4 regions of the Agrobacterium bohemicum genome follow, and region 4 is predicted to be linked to each of the others. Evidence: predicted binding sites of a transcription regulator. Region 4 holds the regulator's gene; each other region holds the start of a gene.

What was found. The regulator LexA, encoded in region 4, represses DNA repair genes until DNA is damaged. The targets are predictions, from matches to a motif close to TGTTCNNNNTGTGTTCNG.
Region 1: ATO67_RS14350 (ImuA family protein) is a predicted target of LexA. The motif match lies at 1,788-1,805, and genes of this name have one in related genera.
Region 2: ATO67_RS10445 (ImuA family protein) is a predicted target of LexA. The motif match lies at 1,893-1,910, and genes of this name have one in related genera.
Region 3: ATO67_RS04795 (putative DNA modification/repair radical SAM protein) is a predicted target of LexA. The motif match lies at 1,824-1,841, and genes of this name have one in related genera.

What each region holds. Positions count from the first base shown of each region.
Region 1 covers NZ_KQ961030.1:177,715-180,846, forward strand. Annotated here, with positions in the region: gene ATO67_RS14345 (Y-family DNA polymerase) at 1-1,048, opposite strand, end outside; gene ATO67_RS14350 (ImuA family protein) at 969-1,721, opposite strand; gene ATO67_RS14360 (helix-turn-helix domain-containing protein) at 2,639-2,881, opposite strand; gene ATO67_RS14365 (hypothetical protein) at 3,004-3,132, shown strand, end outside.
Region 2 covers NZ_KQ961027.1:259,418-262,549, reverse strand. Annotated here, with positions in the region: gene ATO67_RS10450 (DUF6504 family protein) at 1-1,174, opposite strand, end outside; gene ATO67_RS10445 (ImuA family protein) at 1,089-1,850, opposite strand; gene ATO67_RS10440 (O-antigen ligase family protein) at 1,978-3,132, opposite strand, start outside.
Region 3 covers NZ_KQ961024.1:330,152-333,283, forward strand. Annotated here, with positions in the region: gene ATO67_RS04780 (glycosyltransferase) at 1-70, shown strand, start outside; gene ATO67_RS04785 (glycosyltransferase family 4 protein) at 54-1,115, opposite strand; gene greA (transcription elongation factor GreA) at 1,146-1,622, opposite strand; gene ATO67_RS04795 (putative DNA modification/repair radical SAM protein) at 1,846-3,078, shown strand; gene ATO67_RS04800 (UdgX family uracil-DNA binding protein) at 3,078-3,132, shown strand, end outside.
Region 4 covers NZ_KQ961023.1:239,289-242,420, forward strand. Annotated here, with positions in the region: gene eno (phosphopyruvate hydratase) at 1-328, opposite strand, end outside; gene kdsA (3-deoxy-8-phosphooctulonate synthase) at 553-1,401, opposite strand; gene lexA (transcriptional repressor LexA) at 1,672-2,394, shown strand; gene ATO67_RS01165 (glutathione S-transferase family protein) at 2,779-3,132, shown strand, end outside.

The DNA of each region.
Region 1 (3,132 bases), on a different contig from region 4:
GAGACGAGGCCTTCTGCTCTTCCTGCAGCGGTTCCGCCGACACGGCAACGAGGACGAGTTTCTCGATCCCGAAACCTGGATCGATCTGCTCGGTGCGATCCTTGAACAATTTCGTGAGCCAAGCGATGTCGCGTGCCGGCTTTGCCGTCCCTGCACGGATCGCCTGGTGGGTGTTGTCGACGCGATGCACGATGAGGTCCGTCCGGCGCGCGCCGAGGCCGCGTTTCTCGAGTTCGGCGACGAGCTGGACAACGAGCCGACCTACATACTTGTTGATCGTATCGGGCGCGCCTATCGGCTCCTGAAACGACCTGGAGACCTCAACGAGATCGGCAGTGCGGATCGGATCGATAGGTTCTCCCGCGCGACCGAACATCTGGTCGAGGCGACGGCCGACTTCAGGCCCGAAACGGAGGGCCAGCGGTGCTCTTGGGGTATTCGACAGTTCACCGATGGAATGGAAGCCGAGTATCCAGAGATCCTGAACGACTTTCTCCGGGAGCCGTAGCAACGAGATCGATAGCTTTTCGACGGCGCGAACGATCTCGCCGCGGGGGATGATCACGGTATCCCGATTGATTGCACGGACGCATGCGTGCGCCGCGCCCCATGTATCCGCGATCGCGACCTTGGCAGTGAGCTTCCGAGAGTGGAACGTATTCACGATACCGCTGATCATCTTTGCTTCGCCGCCTTGGAGATGGTCCGCGCCCTCGGTGTCCAGCACGAGACCGTCCTTGCCGTCGACCGCGACGATCGGGGAATAGTGACCAAGCGCCCACAGCGCGATGCGATCCAGCGCGGCGGCATCGGCGCCGGGATCTGCATCGATGAGCATCAGCCCGCGGAAGATCGCCTGAGCCTTCGCCGCGGCCATGCCGACGCGGACACCGATCTTCTGCGCAGCCCCGTCGGCAGACGCGACCCACCGTTTGGATCCGCTCTTCGCGATCACCGCGATCGGTTGGTCAGCCGGAATGGTGGGATCGTCTCGTCTGATCCTGTCCGTGGCCAGCTCCGGTAGATATATGGATACGACCCTTGCCATCACACGCTCCTACGCAGAACTCTTTGCATTCGCCGGCACGCGATCTCATCAACTCAAGAAACCATCGAGGTCGCCCTACTCCCGGTACCGGAAGTTCTTCGGACGGCAGCACGCTTACCCGCCACCTTGTGGTCGATGCGGTCGGCTGGCCGAAGTCGTTTGCCTCTGTCTGCCTTCGCCAACGGCGCACTGCCAAGGCAATTGTCCCGGTTCGCTCCGCGACGAGCTGGAGCCGACGGCTCACGACCATTGGCAACCGCACCATCTCGCCGACAACCGCGCCACAGCCGCCGTAGGAAAGCGCTTCTTCCATGTTGGCAGCGACATCTTCTTCCTTGTCGCTCTCGACGAAGATGACCCTACGCGGATGCAGGCCTGCCTGAGCAAGAGCCGGGAAGAACAGATCGGGCCGCGTCAGACACCAGACGATCGGCCCCTTCGTGCGTGCTGCGATCCCGGCGGCAAAAAGAGCAGCCGCTGCGCCATCAACAGTGCCGGAACCACCGCCTGCGAATTCGTGGAGCGCTCCATGAGCCAGGCCGCCTCCCGGCAGGATCGCGTCAATCTCTTCGACACCGAATGGAAGACAGCCCGTCTTCTTCGCGCCCTCACCCTCAATGGACGAGATGCGCTCGCGCAGATCAGCAAGGACTAGGTCGCGGACAGCCGACATCGGTCGCGGAATCCCTTCGGTTCGCGGAGTTCAGAAACACGGCATCATGCCGCCGACAATGCTTGATGTTCTTCTTCTGTTCCTTCATAACGGCAGAGTCAAGCGGTTCGGAAATAGGAATATGATCTCACCATTTTAGTGAATCTGCAGATTCTCGTTTTGAATCAGTTCGCTAGAGACTTTCTGTAAGTGACCGGCTCAATTGAAGAAAATTTCATTTTTGTTTCGAAGTGAGGTTATCAGAATCATGGACCAATCTCCCGTCAGGACATTCTGCGCTAGTAAGAGAGGACATCCGCTCCATACCCCCCGTCCTGGCCGGTGCAGCATGTTTGAAGCTCTCAGGAATTGGGGGCTCCAGCCAGCCAAGGTCGCCCGTGTCGGTGTTGGCGAAAGGCGTAGTCGACGGCGTTTGCTTCCCCGTCGAAAATGACGAGGTTGATCGATGAGCCGGAAATCATCTGCACTCGACCTGACGGCAAGGCTGCGTCAGGTGCGCGACCCGATCATCACAGTAGAATGTCGAACCTGTGGCCGCCACGGAGCACTTGATCGAGCCGCTCTGGTAAGGAAGCACGGTGCTAACATCACCTTCGGACGGCTGCGCCGGATGGCAGCGATGGGGTGTGATCGGCTGGTCGGCGAAGACGGAGATCGATGCGGGACGCGGTTTCCATGTCTTGAATAAGGAGGACATTGGTAACGTCTCGCTTATCTTCATCACCGAGGCAGGTTCGAATACGCATGGCATGAGGGTGTCAGTAATGATCAGAACTGGATGCCTGCTGCCGCGGCTCTCCTTTAGGTGTCACGTTCACAGACGTGCCCGGTCGCGCAGGCATTCATGCCAAACCGATAGCGGCTTTCGACCAAGGATCGCCATCCAAAGGCGACGAAGCCCGCCTCGCTGCTTGCTGTTACGGGTTCTTGAACCTGACGCCGACACCACCGCCATTGGTTGGGATGAACTCAATTCCATCCGCTTCCAGCGTCATCTTTATGAGCTTCAAATTTGCCGGCGTGATCGCCGGAATTCCGTTATCCATTTCGGCGCGCCGAATTGTAGAAACTCCCACGCTGGCTGACTCGGCAAGATATTCAGCCGTCCATCGGAGCAACGCTCTCGCTGCTCGAATTTGAGCTCCGGTTATTTCGCTCATCTTCTATGTTTTCTCATTGAAACATTTTCGTTCATATGCAATATTTTCGTTCACTCGGTCACATCCAGTGTTTGAGCCACCGGATGTGACCTGACCACACCTAGCTGTATGGAGCTCGGATCATGGCTGATTCTGAGAATAGCAGAACTTTGCCCGCAATCACGTGCAGAAACTCTCTGCAGACCGCGGAATGGTTCCTGTTCAACAATTTTTCTGATCAGGAGCTCTGGTCGCCGAGCTTACGCGATGGC
Region 2 (3,132 bases), on a different contig from region 4:
CCACTTGGACCGAACGTTCGGGCACGTCGCTGGCGACAGCCGCGTAACGATAGACCTTATGGCCCCGGTTGATGATGACATCCACCGTTTCGCCAATATCGGCTTTCGCATCATCCAGCAAAGTCGAGCGGGCTTGCCCCAGCACCAGCGCTTCCGCGTGGGTGGCCGTCAGGGTCATTTTCTCGATGCCAAAACCGGGATTTATCGTGTCGATGCGGTCCGTCAAAAGACGTGTCAGTTGCTTGACATCGCGCACCGGTCTGGAGGTTCCGGCGCGGATGGCTTGTATACCGCTATCGACCCGGTGCATTAGCAGATCAACCCGGCGCGCACCTAGACCGCGCTTTTCCAAGCCAAGACAGAGCTGACGGACAAGCTTGTCGGTATATCGCGCGATAGTCTCGGCAGCCGAAATCGGCTCGGCAAAGAACCTGCTGGCTTCAACCATTTCCGGCACGCGGATGGGCGCGATAGGTTCGGACAGCAGACCATGGGCCTGATCCAGCCTGCGCCCGATCTCCGGGCCGAACCGCAGGGTGAGCGGTGCCCGCGCCGTTGCCATCAACTCTCCGATGCTACGGAAGCCCAGGACTTTCAAATCAGCCACGACCCGAGGCTCAAGGCGAAGGGCTGCCAAGGGCAGAGATGTGAGCGCACCCAATGCACCATTCGGCGGCACGATGGTTGCTTCATCCCGGCCGAAACGGGCAAGCGCGTGCGCGGCACCCCAGCTATCGGCAATGGCTGCACGGGCCGTAAAACCAAGTCCATGCAGGCGGTTGATCATGCCTGTCAGCATCAAGTGTTCATTGCCATGCAGATGGTCCGCACCTGTCGTATCCAGCACCAGACCGTCAGGCGGATCGGGCGCGACGACGGGCGCGTAAATGCGAAGGAACCAGAAGGCAAGGTCTCGCAGCGCTTTGGCATCCTCGGCCACCTGCAATTCTTCAACAATCAGACCAGGAATGATGGCTTGCGCCTTGCTGACGGGCATGCCAAGCCGCAAGCCTACTGCTGCTGCAGCCACATCCTGCGCCGCGATGACACGGCGACTTCCCTGTCTGGTGATCATCACCACCGGGCGGTCAAGCGGTGGCGCTTGTTTGCCAAGCGCTCTGCGGTATCGGTCTGTCGACCATGTCGGCAGGTAGAGCGAGACGACCCTTTGCATCACAGGCTTCCACTTCAAAATCGGCACACTCACCGCCACGACAGCGCAAAAGCTCCAGAAACCAACGTGCCCTGCCCACACCCTGCACAGGCAAAGGTGTGGAGGGCCGCACCGAAATTCGCCACCGCGTTACGGCAGCCGTTGGCTGACCGAATTCCACTGCACCGGATGGATGACGCCAGCGACGAATTGCAAGGCCCACGACACCGGACCCTTCCGCCGCCAGTTGCAGACGCCGCGACGTGGTCATCGGCAGTTTCGAAACCTCTCCCACCACAGCACCAAAGCCATTGCAGCGCAGGCCCTCTTCGAAACAGTCCAACACGCCCTTTTCATCGCGACACTCTACGATGATCAGCCGGTTCTGAGACAGGCCTGCCTGAGTCAATGCTGGCATGAAAAGATCAGGCCGGGTCACGCACCATAAAATCTTGCCTTTTACCCGTGCGGCGATGCCGGCGGAAAACAAGGCGGATGCGGCACCATCAACCGCGCCGTTACCGCCGCCCGTGACTTCATGCAGGCTGCCCAGCTTCAGGCCACCCGCAGGCAAATGGTCATCGATTGAAGAAATACCGAAAGGCAGGCTTTCATGATGCCGGATCGGACCTTGCGTGATCCGCTCCAGCCGCTCCCGCAATTCTTCGACAACCAACTGTTCGGCGCGTTTATGCATGACACAACACTTTTAGAGGCATTCACGCTTTGAAAGACTAATTGTTCACTTTTTGTTCCTATTTCAGCAAAGAGTCAACAAGCTTTCCTGTGTCCTGTGGATAAGACGAAGGACGCCTGTTGAGAGGTCAGCGCCCTGCCACGGGGCGCATGGCCACGCCAGAGAAGGCACCTGCAGCCACGCGCTGTGGTAGCGTCAGTTTTCCGGCTGCGTAATACAGCAGGAAAGAACCAATCTGATAGGCAAAGATAATGTCGATTTCCACGAAAGAGCGAACGACGAACAGTGCGCAAAGAGCAAAGAGGATAAGCCCCTGCGGATCACGGTTGCGGACCAGCACCGAACGCAGGTGCCCTAAGAGCGTGCCGTAAAGAACGATAGCCAGCAGCGCCAGGCCAACGAAGCCATTTTCCACGACGGTTTCAATATAGGTGTTGTGGAAGTGAAAACCGCTGCGCGTGGTGATGAAGAAATCGTCCCATAAACGCTCGGCATCATAAAAGCCCACAACCCAAAAGCCCTGGTAGCCGACGCCCAAAATGGGAGATGCTTTCGCTGCCTCGATGCCCTGCTGCCATAGATAGGTGCGCCCTGTTAGCGTCGAGTCCTTGCCGAAAATGCCCAGCACCGCATCCAGCAAGCCAAATTGCAAGGCCACCACGACGAGAAGGCCACCGACGCCCACCAGGGCAAGAAAGATCATCTTGCGATTGCCGGGAGACAACATACCCATGGGCATGAAGCCGATGATGAGCGCAACTACGGCAGCCGTTGTAATCACCGACGTAGCCGATTGCGATGCAAGCAGGCAATAAGCGGAAAGCAGGCCTGCCATTCCGGCGATGCCAAGCCAGATCATGTCGCGCTGGCGCAACACCAGCACCGATGACGCGGCAAAGATGACTCCGAGAGAAGCGTAAAAACCAAGCTGGTTTTTGGAAGAAAAAGCACCGACGAAACTGAACGTGCCATCCAGCGCATCAAAAAGATAAATGCCGAACAGCATGGAATACAAGAGAACCACGATAATGCCGATGAGAGCACCGCGGGTCAGTGTCGTGATCGAGATGACGCGCATGGCGATGAGTGCGCAGACGATATGCGTCATATATTGAATGGAGGCGCGCATGGTGGTGGACATGGCATCCGACCAGAAGCTGGACAGAACGGCCAGAATGCCAAAACCGAAAATCCAGAGATAACGCGTATAATTGCCCAGTACCCGGCGGTAATCCACAACGATGAGCGGAAACCACACGGCGTAATAAGCAAGAATGGAAAC
Region 3 (3,132 bases), on a different contig from region 4:
GCTGGTCGGGCAGTTCTCTGAAGAGGCCGTGGCCAGCGCTTACATTGATCTGTTCAAGCGGAAGCCGTGAGCGCCGCGTAGACCTTGCCGATATTTTCGGCTTCACCGTTGATGGTGAAGTTTTCCGTGACATGTGAGCGAGCAAGACCGCTTGCATGATCGCGTTTCGTGTCGTCTTCCATCCACACCGCAACAGTGCGAACCATCGCGTCGAGGTCGTTCCGACTGATAACCTCGCCGGTTTGAGGCTCCACAATCAGTTCCGGAAACGCGCCGACATCGGTTGCGACAACCGGCACGCCGGTTGCCATGGCTTCCAGCGGCGTCAGGCCGAAGCCTTCCCAGCGTTGTGGGGCGACGAAAAGATCGAGGGTGCGGTACCAGTCGTTGATGTTGGTATGTTCACCAACGAAGAGGATGCGGTCTCCAAGACCGGCCGCCCGGACTTTTTCCTTCAGGCTGTTTTCAAACTCCACATGCGGACCGGTGGCGCGTCCTGCAATGATGGCAGACCATTCGGGTCGTTGCGGCAACACGGCAATCATGGTGTTGACAAACAGGTCGGTGCCTTTCTGGTGGCGCACCCTGCCGAAGCAACCGGCATGTTTTTGATGAGCATCCAGACCGAGGAGCCGTTTCAACGTGGCCTTATCGGCGGCAGGCGAAAAGCGTTCCGTATCGATGCCATGCATGATGACGGTGCTCGGCACGTCCAGATAGGTCGCAGTCTTGCCGTTGGTGGCGATAACCGCATCCATGCGGGAAATCAGGAACTTCGTCCAGCCGGTGTGCTTGCGTTGCGAAGCGGATGTGAAGGCCAGTTTCAACTTCATGCGCAAGATGTCGCGCATGACGATGCCCGGCAGCATCTCGATGTTGCGCCGCGCATGCCACACGCGCGGCTTTTGATCCGGCCCCGGTTTCCAAAGCTGCCACAGATCGCGAAAGCGAATATGTGGCAGGCTGTCGGGCAAACCCGGCCCGATGGCCGCCACATCTTGCCCCTGCCTGTTTTGCACGGGCAGAAGCTGAATAATGGTGGATGTTACGCCGGAAAGCCTGCGCTTGAAATTCGGCGCAAGCACCCGGACGTTAGCCAAGTCAATGTAAGGCAAAATCGGATTCTCGGGGGAGGGAGCTTTCGATCAGCCCCAGTTGATGGAGAGGATTTCGTATCCGCGTGAGCCGCCGGGTGCATGCACCTCGATGCTGTCGCCTACTTCCTTGCCGATCAGCGCACGCGCGATAGGCGAGGAGATGGAGATACGGCCCTGCTTCACGTCGGCTTCCTGGTCGCCAACGATCTGATAGGTCTTCTGCTCGTTGGAATCCTCATCCACAAGCTTGATCGTGGCACCGAATTTGATTGTCGTGCCAGACATCTTCGAGAGGTCGATGACCTCGGCGCGCGCTGTCAGATCTTCAAGCTCGGCAACGCGGCCTTCATTGTGGCTCTGCGCTTCCTTGGCGGCATGGTATTCGGCATTTTCGGAAAGATCGCCATGGGCGCGCGCTTCTGCAATCGCCTCGATAATCCGTGGACGCTCTTCCTGCTGACGAAAGCGCAGTTCTTCCTGCAACTTGACGAATCCGCCCTGAGTCATTGGTACTTTTTCTACCATTTTTTCTTCCTTCGCATTCAACCCGCGGCACCCGCAGACACAAAAAGAAACAGGTTCCGGAGCAAAACTACGGAACCATGTCAAAATCACAATTTGAGGGACTATATCAGAAGACCGCAACAAATTGCCAGATAATTTGAAACCGTCACTCCACCGTAAAAAACCGTTCGCCATAACTACTCTAATATTGACGAGTTGATCAAGAACATATAGTGAACATTGTATGAAAAAGTCAATAAAAGAGCGGTTGGCGGTCCTTTCCGATGCGGCGAAATATGACGCCTCGTGCGCCTCCAGCGGCACGACGAAGCGTAATTCGTCTGCGTCGGGAGGTTTGGGGTCGACGGAAGGATCGGGCATTTGTCACGCCTATGCGCCGGATGGGCGTTGCATTTCACTTCTCAAGATACTGCTGACCAACTTCTGCATTTACGACTGCGCCTACTGTATCAACCGTTCCTCCAGCAATGTAGAGCGGGCGCGTTTCACGGTGGAAGAAGTGGTTTGGCTAACGCTGGAGTTTTACCGGCGCAATTACATCGAAGGGCTGTTCCTGTCATCCGGCATCATTCGCTCGTCCGATCACACCATGGAAGAACTGGTGCGGGTGGCGAGAGAACTGCGGGTAACGCACGGCTTTCGAGGTTACATTCATCTCAAATCTATCCCCGAAGCGTCTGCTCGTCTGGTGGAGGAAGCCGGGCTTTATGCCGACCGTCTATCGATCAACATAGAGTTGCCGACAGATAGCGGTATCGGACAATTTGCGCCGGAAAAGCACCCGATCAATATCCGCAAGTCGATGGCCGATATCCGCCTGAAGATCGAGGAGGCGGGCGAGCCGACCTTGCAGACGAAGCGGGTTCGAAAATTTGCACCGGCTGGTCAAAGTACCCAGATGATCGTCGGGGCCGATGGTGCCAATGACACCACCATCTTGAATACCAGCGCGCGTCTTTACGGTAGCTATGGTTTGCGGCGCGTCTATTATTCGGCGTTTAGTCCCATCCCGGACTCGTCAAAGAACCTGCCTTTGATCAAGCCGCCGTTGATGCGTGAGCATCGACTGTATCAGGCCGATTGGCTATATCGATTCTATGGCTTCGATATCGATGAAATCGCATCCACGCAGAAGGATGGCATGCTGGATCTCGATATCGACCCGAAGCTTGCATGGGCACTGGCCAACCGGCAGCAGTTTCCTGTGGATGTGAACAAGGCGGACCGCGAGACTTTGCTGCGCGTACCGGGTTTTGGCACGAAGACGGTGAAATCGATTCTGTCGTCGCGCCGGTTTCGGCAATTGCGACTGGAAGATATTGCCCGCTTTGGCGTCTCCCTGAAAAAGGTCAAAGCCTTCGTCGTCGCAGGCGGATGGACGCCGGGGAAATTGACGGAGCGGCCTGATTTACGCGACATGTTTGCGCCGCAGCCTGAACAATTGTCGTTGCTGTAATGTATAAGGTCTCACTGGAGGGGCGGGGGGATTTTACCGAATGGCGGGATGCTG
Region 4 (3,132 bases):
TGGCGTTGGCGCCGAGGCGAGACTTGTTCGGTGTGCCATCCAGTTCGATCAGAGTGTTATCGACATGAATCTGGCTTTCGGCATCGAAACCACCAAGAACGTCGAAGATTTCCGTGTTGACGGCCTCAACTGCCTTCTCGACACCTTTACCGAGGTAACGCTTGCCACCATCGCGCAACTCAACGGCTTCATGCGCACCTGTCGAGGCACCCGATGGAACGGCCGCACGGCCGAAGGAGCCGTCTTCCAGATAGACATCGACTTCAACAGTCGGGTTACCACGGCTGTCGAGGATTTCGCGTGCGATGATGTCGGTAATGGCTGTCATGATCTCTCCCTTGGGACTGGAACAGTTTTTTCAGCTGCCTGTCTTAAAGCGCATCCCGAACACTGTGAAGCGCTTTTCGGATTGGCTGCGCGATAAAACCGGTCGCCAGAGCTGCGAGTCGATTGAATGTCTTCAGTTGCTGTAGACGATGCAAAAGAAATTACAATGACAGCGCCCACTCAATGTGCCGGTTTTAGATAAAGGCCGATTGGGGCCAAAACCGGTCAGGCGGCTTTGGCGATGTCGTCGAAGGCCAACAGCTTCTCAAGAAGCTTCGGCATATCCTTCAAGTGAACCATGTTGGGTCCATCTGACGGAGCGTTGTCCGGATCTTCGTGCGTTTCAACAAAAAGACCCGCGATACCGACCGCGACAGCCGCCCGGGACAGCGTTTCCACGAACTCACGCTGACCACCGGTCGACCCACCCTGCCCGCCCGGTTGCTGTACGGAGTGGGTCGCATCAAAAACGACGGGCGCGCCAAGCGATGCCATGATTGGAAGTGAACGCATGTCGGACACGAGTGTGTTGTAACCGAAGGACGCGCCACGTTCACACAGGAGAACGTTCGGGTTTCCGCTTTCATTCAGCTTCGCCAGCACGTTCTTCATGTCCCATGGCGCCAGAAACTGGCCTTTTTTGACGTTTATGACGCGACCGGTTTTCGCGGCCGCGACAAGGAGGTCAGTCTGACGACTGAGGAAAGCCGGAATCTGTAGAATATCAACCACCGGCGCAACGATGCCGCACTGCTCTTCCGTATGAATGTCCGACAGCACGGGAAAACCAAACTGCGTCTTCAGCTCAGCAAAAATCTCCAACGCCTTATCGATGCCGATGCCGCGTTGGCCGGAAAGCGACGTACGATTGGCCTTATCGAAAGACGATTTGTAGACTAGCCCGATCCCAAGCCTGCTGCATAGTTCCGCGAGCGTTTCTGCAATCATGAACGCGTGGTCGCGGCTCTCCATCTGACACGGTCCGGCGATCAGCGAGAAACGTTCGGTATTGGCAAACGACACCGCCTTGGAGCCCTGCCCCGCCACAACTTTCAGATTGTTCGTCACACTCATCGTCTTCCCTCAGCATATAGCGGACGGTCTCGATGGCGTGCCACCGAAATAATCCCAAATCTGTATTGGGCATGCACTTAGCAGCAAGCTGTGCCGGAGTCACTGTCGAGGATATTCATGACGACTCCGGAATACGAATTTAATCATCCGAAAACGCTTAAATGAATTTGACGGAATTTTAAGGGATTGCAGAACACATATGGAACATATAGTGTTCGTTCTGTATTTGTTTCACGAATCTCCGCCTCGAATCTCCAAGGGTGTTTCTTCATGCTCACGCGCAAACAGCAGGAATTGCTTTTATTCATTCATGAGAGAATGAAGGAGTCTGGCGTGCCTCCATCTTTCGATGAAATGAAGGATGCACTCGACCTAGCTTCGAAGTCAGGCATCCATCGGTTGATCACCGCCTTGGAAGAACGTGGTTTTATTCGCCGGCTACCGAATAGAGCCCGCGCATTGGAAGTTATCAAACTTCCCGAATCATACTCTCCTCGAGCTAAACCGCAGCGTGGCTTTTCTCCGAGCGTTATCGAAGGTAGTCTGGGCAAGTCGAAGCCAGCGGAGCCAATAGCGCGTCCCGTTGCCACCAACGACAGCCTGTCCAATGCCGTGAGTGTCCCTGTGATGGGCAGAATCGCTGCTGGCGTGCCTATTTCTGCGATCCAGAACAACACCCACGACGTTGTCGTTCCGATGGATATGCTGGGCTCGGGCGAACATTATGCACTGGAAGTCAAAGGCGATTCGATGATCGAAGCCGGGATTTTCGACGGCGATACCGTTATCATTCGCGACGTAAACACCGCAAATCCGGGCGATATCGTCGTCGCTCTGGTCGACGATGAAGAAGCGACCTTAAAGCGGTTTCGGCGCAAAGGTGCATCTATCGCACTAGAGGCTGCAAACCCTGCCTACGAGACCCGCATTTTCGGGCCTGACAGAGTAAAAATTCAAGGCAAACTCGTTGGACTGATCCGCCGGTACCATTAAGAGTGTAAAGGCAAGCTTGAGCCTGATTTGCCCTTTTTTAACTTCAATCGAGCGGCTCCGTTTATCGTCATTATGATTAGGCGCCCAGCGACGGGTCGTGGCCGCGTTCAGCAATTCATTACAGCAACAAAACTTCTTTTTTTGTCTTCGGCGGCCTCCAACTTGTTATCCGGGTAATCATTTTTTAGATTGGCGACTGGAGTTCGATGGTCTTTGCCGAATTGGCAAGATGATTGGTAGCCCTCGCTTAATTGACTCTTTTGAAATTTGCTTTGAGTACAACCGAGGCTGTCCATCAAATAGTTTGATAAGCGTCATCGTCTCGACCGTCTGGATCATGCGGTATTCTCGCGCTAGGCATGCTGGGTAACGAGGGGAAATGCCATGTATGATCTTTATATAGCCAATAAGAATTATTCTTCGTGGTCGCTGCGACCTTGGGTTTTGATGAAAGAACTTGGGATTGCGTTTGACGAAAAGCTCGTGAAGTTTGGAACATCGAACGACAATTTTCTGGATTTCTCTCCTACAGGCAAGGTTCCATGTCTTGTCGAAGATGACCTAACTGTTTGGGATACGCTCGCAATCGCAGAATATTTGGCAGAACGCCACGATGGTGTATGGGCATCCGACGTCAAAGCGCGCGCATGGTCTCGCTCGGCCTCTGCCGAAATGCACTCCGGCTTTCAGAGCCTGCGCAATGAACACCCGATGACCGTCGGCTTGCGTATTCGTCCA